2 linked regions of the Neorhizobium galegae bv. orientalis str. HAMBI 540 genome follow. Each later gene encodes a partner of the first gene's protein in a complex. Links are inferred from orthologs where the notes say so. Each region holds a gene or a part of one and is shown in the gene's direction. Other genes may lie near its edges. The genes, in order: accB and accD.

Region 1 (3,222 bases):
ACTCGCCTGTTCAAGACGCCCGTTTTCAAGACATTGGCCGCCAGCTCGATGCTGGCCTTGGCACTTTCCGCGGCCGCTCCGGCTGCCGCCCTGGACGACCAGCAGAAGAAGGAGATGGGCGAGTTCATCCGCCAATATCTGATCCAGAACCCGGAAGTGCTGGTCGAGGTTCAAAACGCATTGGAAACCAAGCAGCAGACCCAGCGCGTCGAGCAGTCGACCAAGGCGATCGCGGACAACAAGCAGGCGATCTTCTCCTCGCCGACCGACATCACGCTCGGCAATCCGAAGGGCGACGTCACGGTCGTCGAGTTCTTCGATTACAATTGCGGCTACTGCAAGCGGGCGCTCTCCGACATGGACGACATCCTTTCCAAGGACAAGAACGTCCGTTTCATCCTGAAGGAATTCCCGATCCTCGGGCCGGACTCGCTTGCAGCCCATCGGGTGGCCAACGCCGTGCGTCTGCTGGCGCCTGAGAAATATGCAAAATTCCACCGCGAACTGCTTGGCGGCAAGCCGCATGCCTCGGAAGCGACGGCCATTGCGGTCGCGGGTGCGCTCGGCGTCAAGGAAGCGGCGATCCGCAAGTCCATGGCCGATGAGCCGAACGACGATCTGGTGCGCGACGCCTACCGGCTCGCCAACGCGATCGGCATCACCGGCACGCCGACCTATGTGGTCGCCGACGAAGCCGTCTTCGGCGCCGTCGGCCTCGATACGATCGAGCAGAAGGTCGCCAATGTGCGCGCATGCGGCAAGGCGACCTGCTGACACGGCGGGTGCCAACCAATAGATGTTCCATCACAGTGGACTCACGGGCTTTCGGCGCGGCGGGGGCTTTCCCTTGCCGCCTCGCCGGTCTATAGGTGGCCCCTGAATTTCTGCAGGGAACCAATAGATCAGTGATGAGCAAGACGGTCTTCGTCCTCAACGGCCCCAATCTCAATATGCTGGGTAAGCGCGAGCCGGGCATCTATGGCGCTGCCACGCTGAAGGACGTCGAGAACGACTGTATTGCAGCCGGTAGGGAACTTGGCTTCGATGTCGATTTCCGCCAGAGCAATCACGAGGGCGTGCTGATCGACTGGATGCACGAGGCCAACGAAAAGGCCGTCGGCGTCGCCATCAACGCGGGCGCCTATACCCATACCTCGATTGCATTGCACGACGCCATCAAGGCGATCTCCGTGCCGGTGATCGAGCTTCATATCTCGAATGTCCACGCGCGGGAGGAATTCCGCCATCATTCGATGATCGCACCGGCGGTAAAGGGCGTGATCTGCGGTTTTGGCACCGCGAGCTACATTCTGGCGCTGCACGCCTTAAAATCCATTACCGCTTGACAAGATAACCAGAACAATAGGGTTTGCCATGTCTGACAAGAAGAACGGTATCGACAAGGGACTGATCCGCGACCTCGCGAACATTCTCAACGAGACCGACCTCACCGAGATCGAAGTCGAACAGGACGATCTGCGTATCCGCGTATCCCGCGCCGGCACGATGCAGTATGTCCAGGCCCCGATCGCAGCGCCCGGCTACGCCCCGGCCGCCGCAGCCGCTCCCGTTGCTGCAGCGCCCGCCGTGCAGGACAACAAGAACGCCGTGACCGCGCCGATGGTCGGCACTATCTACCTCTCCCCGGCCCCTGGCTCGCGCGCCTTCGTCGAAGTCGGCGCCACCGTCAAGGAAGGCCAGACGCTGCTGATCATCGAAGCCATGAAGACGATGAACCAGATCCCGGCGCCGCGCTCCGGCAAGGTCACGGAAATCCTGGTCAACGACGCTCAGCCCGTCGAGTACGGCCAGCCGCTCGTCGTCATCGAGTAGGCGCATCCATGATTTCCAAGATCCTCATAGCCAACCGCGGTGAAATCGCGCTTCGCGTGCTTCGTGCCTGCAAGGAACTCGGCATCGCAACCGTCGCGGTCCATTCCACCGCCGACGCCGACGCCATGCATGTGCGGCTTGCCGACGAAAGCGTGTGCATCGGCCCGCCGCCGTCGCGCGACAGCTACCTGAACATTCACCAGATCGTCGCCGCCTGCGAAATCACCGGCGCCGACGCCGTGCATCCGGGCTACGGCTTCCTGTCGGAAAACGCCAAGTTCGCGGATATCCTCGACGCGCACGGCATCACCTTCATCGGCCCGACCGCCGACCATATCCGCATCATGGGCGACAAGATCACCGCCAAGCAGACCGCGCAGGAACTCGGCATCCCCGTCGTTCCCGGTTCCGAAGGCGAAGTGAAGCCCGAGAATGCGATGGAAATCGCCCGCCAGATCGGCTTCCCTGTGCTGATCAAGGCAACCGCCGGCGGTGGCGGACGCGGCATGAAGGTCGCCAAGACCGAGGCCGATCTCGACGAAGCCGTGTCGACTGCCCGTTCCGAAGCGCTCGCCGCTTTCGGCAACGACGCCGTCTACATGGAAAAATATCTCGAAAAGCCGCGCCACATCGAAATCCAGGTTGTCGGTGACGGCGAAGGCAACGCCATCCATCTCGGTGAACGCGACTGCTCGCTGCAGCGCCGCCACCAGAAGGTCTGGGAAGAGGCCAACTCCCCGGCCCTCAATGTCGAGCAGCGGATGAAGATCGGCGAGATCTGCGCCGATGCCATGCGAAAGCTGAAATATCGCGGCGCCGGCACGGTCGAGTTCCTCTACGAGAACGGCGAGTTCTATTTCATCGAAATGAACACCCGCCTTCAGGTCGAGCATCCGGTCACCGAAGCGATCACCGGCATCGACCTCGTGCACGAACAGATCCGCGTCGCCTCCGGTGGCGGCTTGTCCGTCCGCCAGGAAGATATCGTGTTCTCCGGCCATGCCATCGAATGCCGCATCAATGCCGAGGATCCGCGCACTTTCGTGCCGTCGCCCGGCACGATCACGCATTTCCATGCGCCGGGTGGCCTTGGTGTGCGTGTCGATTCCGGCGCCTATGCGGGCTACAAGATCCCGCCCTATTACGACAGCCTGATCGGCAAGCTGATCGTGCACGGACGCACCCGCGTCGAATGCATGATGCGCCTGCGCCGTGTGCTGGACGAGTTCGTCGTGGACGGCATCAAGACGACGCTGCCGCTGTTTCAGGACCTCGTTGACAATCCGGATATCGCCAATGGCGATTATGACATTCACTGGCTGGAACACTATCTCGCCGGCGACAAGACGCATTAGGGAGATCGATGGCAGGGCGGCGTGGCAGATATTA
Region 2 (3,227 bases), 2.9 Mb from region 1 along the record:
CAGGGCGTCGATCATTGCGCCTCGATCACGGCCGGATCGCCGGGCGTCCTGCATGGCAACCGCACCTATCTGCTGCAGGATGGCGACGGCCAGATCCTCGAAGGCCATTCGATTTCGGCCGGCCTCGATTACCCGGGCATCGGCCCGGAGCATAGCTGGCTGCATTCCATCGGCCGCGCCGAGTACGTGCCGATCATGGACGACGAAGCGCTCGACGCTTTCCAGATGTTGACCCGCCTCGAAGGTATCATCCCGGCGCTGGAGCCGAGCCATGCGCTCGCCGAAGTGATCAAGCGCGCCCCGAAGATGGGCAAGGACGAAATCATCCTGATGAATCTGTCGGGCCGTGGAGACAAGGACATCTTCACCGTCGGCAAGATTCTCGGCATGGAGCTTTGATATGACCGCTCGTATGGACAAACGTTTCGCGGCCCTGAAGGCCGAGGGTCGCCCCGCGCTGATCACCTATATCATGGGCGGCGATCCGGATTTCGAGACCTCGCTCGGCATCATGAAGGCATTGCCCGACGCCGGTGCCGATCTCATCGAGCTCGGCATGCCGTTTTCCGACCCCATGGCCGATGGCCCGGCGGTCCAGATGGCCGGTCAGCGCGCCCTGAAGGGAGGTCAGACGCTCGCAAAGACGCTCAAGCTTGCGGCCACTTTCCGCGAAACCGATACCGAAACGCCGATCGTGATGATGGGTTACTACAACCCGATCTACGTCTACGGCGTCGAGAGATTCCTCGATGACGTGATTGCGTCGGGCATCGACGGCCTGATCGTCGTTGACCTGCCGCCGGAAATGGATGACGAACTCTGCATTCCGGCGCTGGCCAAGGGCGTCAACTTCATCCGCCTGGCGACCCCGACCACCGACGACAAGCGTCTACCGGCCGTTCTCAAGAACACGTCAGGTTTCGTTTATTACGTTTCGATGAACGGCATTACCGGATCGGCGCTTCCGGATCCGTCGCTGATTGGCGGAGCCGTCAAGCGCATCAAGGGTCACACGGCTCTGCCGGTCTGCGTCGGTTTCGGCGTCAAGACAGCGGATCACGCCAAGGCAATCGGTGCTGCGGCGGATGGCGTCGTTGTCGGTTCGGCAATTGTCAGCCAGATCGCCGGCAGCCTTACCAAGGATGGCAAGGCCGGTCCGGATACCGTTGCGGCGGTCGCAACCCTGGTTCGCGGCCTTGCAACCGGCGTGCGCGCTGCCCGCCTTGTTGCCGCCGAATAGTTTCCCACATTAGGCTTGAGTTAATCGGGAGTACGCCAAGTGAACTGGATCACCAATTACGTCCGGCCGCGCATCAACTCCATGCTGGGTCGTCCCAACCGGGACGTTCCGGAAAATCTCTGGATCAAGTGCCCGGAAACCGGCGAGATGGTCTTTCATAAGGACCTGGAAGAGAACAAGTGGGTCATTCCCGCTTCCGGCTTCCACATGAAGATGCCGGCCAAGGCCCGCCTCATCGATCTTTTCGACGGCGGTGTCTTCGAGGCGCTGCCGCAGCCGAAGGTCGCCCAGGATCCGCTGAAATTCCGCGATTCCAAGCGTTATGCCGATCGCCTGAAGGATAGTCGCGTCAAGACCGAGCAGGAAGACACGATTCTTTCCGGCTTGGGCGAGGTTCAGGGCCTGAAGCTGGTCGCTATCGTGCATGAATTCAACTTCATCGGTGGTTCGCTCGGCATGGCGGCCGGCGAGGCGATCGTTCGGGCCTGCGAACGGGCTCTCACCGAAAAATGCCCGCTGGTCATCTTCCCGGCCTCCGGCGGCGCCCGCATGCAGGAAGGCATCCTGTCGCTAATGCAGCTTCCGCGCACCACGGTTGCGGTCGACATGCTGAAGGAAGCGGGCCTGCCCTATATCGTCGTGCTCACCAACCCGACGACCGGGGGTGTCACCGCCTCCTACGCCATGCTGGGTGATGTCCATATTGCCGAGCCCGGTGCCGAAATCGGCTTTGCCGGCAAACGCGTCATCGAACAGACGTTGCGCGAAAAGCTGCCTGAAGGCTTCCAGACGTCGGAATACCTGCTGGAGCATGGCATGGTCGATATGGTGGTGAAGCGCCACGAGATTCCATCGACACTGGCCAAGATCCTGAAGATGCTGACGAAACAGCCTGTTCAGGAAGTGCTTCCGGCGCCCATCGCGCTCAGCGCCTGACCGAGAGAGAGCATCGAGAGCCGGAGCGGCGGGATGACCACCATGAACGAGCCCGTTGTGAGCGAGGCCGAGCGGGAAATTGAACGACTGATGACCCTTCATCCGAAGGGTTTCGATCTTTCGCTCGACAGGATCACCCGCCTGCTCGAAATACTCGGCAATCCGCACAGGAAGCTGCCGCGTGTCATTCATGTGGCCGGCACCAACGGCAAGGGCTCCGTGACGGCCTTCTGCCGTGCCCTGCTCGAGGCAGGCGGTTATGCGACGCATGTCCATACGTCCCCGCATCTCGTCCACTGGCACGAACGCTATCGGATCGGCGTCAAGGGCGGCCGCAGCCGGATCGTCGGCGACGAGATGCTGGCGGACGCGCTGCGGCGCATCGCGGCGGCCAATAACGGCCAGATGATCACCGTCTTCGAGATCCTCACAGCGGCGACTTTCCTACTGTTCTCCGAACAGCCCGGTGATGCGGTGATCCTCGAAGTCGGCCTCGGGGGTCGCTTCGATGCCACCAACGTCATTTCAGATCCTGCGGTTTCGGTCATCATGCCGATCTCGCTCGACCACCAGGCCTATCTCGGCGACCGAGTCGAACTGATTGCCGCCGAGAAGGCGGGGATCATGAAGCGCGGCCGTCCCGTCGTCATCGGCCATCAGGAATTTGAAGCGGCCCGCGACGTGCTGATCTCGACCGCCGAGCGGCTCGGCTGTCCGACCGCCGTCTACGGCCAGGAATTTTCGGCCCATGAGGAATTCGGCCGGCTGATCTACCAGGACGAATTCGGCCTTGCCGATTTAGCCCTGCCGCGTCTGCCGGGGCGCCATCAATACGCCAATGCCGCCGCCGCCATCCGCGCCGTCAAGGCTGCCGGCTTCACCGTCACCGAAGCGATGATGGAAAAGGCGATGGCGACCGTCGAATGGCCGGCCCGCCTCCAGAAGCTGACCGAAGGCAAACTGCTGCAATATGCGCCCGAAGGTTCTGAAATCTGGCTGGATGGCGGGCACAATCCCGGCGCCGGCGAGGTGATTGCCGAGGCAATGGCAT

Evidence for each region.
Region 2: the proteins of accB (region 1) and accD are in contact, whole or in part, in a solved structure (PDB 8UXZ), measured with the Escherichia coli proteins. The link is inferred for Neorhizobium galegae bv. orientalis str. HAMBI 540 from one-to-one orthologs.

Annotation. Positions count from the first base shown.
Region 1 is NZ_HG938353.1:1,224,410-1,227,631, reverse strand. The notes cover bases 204-3,103. They hold accB (acetyl-CoA carboxylase biotin carboxyl carrier protein), read left to right. Parts: upstream 204-1,374; coding sequence 1,375-1,833; downstream 1,834-3,103. Other genes in these bases: accC (acetyl-CoA carboxylase biotin carboxylase subunit), read left to right, coding at 1,842-3,103; aroQ (type II 3-dehydroquinate dehydratase), read left to right, coding at 909-1,346; RG540_RS06275 (DsbA family protein), read left to right, coding at 204-774. Outside these bases: more of RG540_RS06275, read left to right, coding at 1-203; more of accC, read left to right, coding at 3,104-3,188; aat (leucyl/phenylalanyl-tRNA--protein transferase), read left to right, coding at 3,197-3,222. UniProt on the Escherichia coli protein: This protein is a component of the acetyl coenzyme A carboxylase complex; first, biotin carboxylase catalyzes the carboxylation of the carrier protein and then the transcarboxylase transfers the carboxyl group to form malonyl-CoA.
Region 2 is NZ_HG938353.1:4,169,924-4,173,150, forward strand. What follows is about bases 323-3,227. They hold accD (acetyl-CoA carboxylase, carboxyltransferase subunit beta), read left to right. Parts: upstream 323-1,279; coding sequence 1,280-2,176; downstream 2,177-3,227. Other genes in these bases: trpB (tryptophan synthase subunit beta), read left to right, coding at 323-399; trpA (tryptophan synthase subunit alpha), read left to right, coding at 401-1,240; RG540_RS20115 (bifunctional folylpolyglutamate synthase/dihydrofolate synthase), read left to right, coding at 2,210-3,227. Also shown: more of trpB, read left to right, coding at 1-322.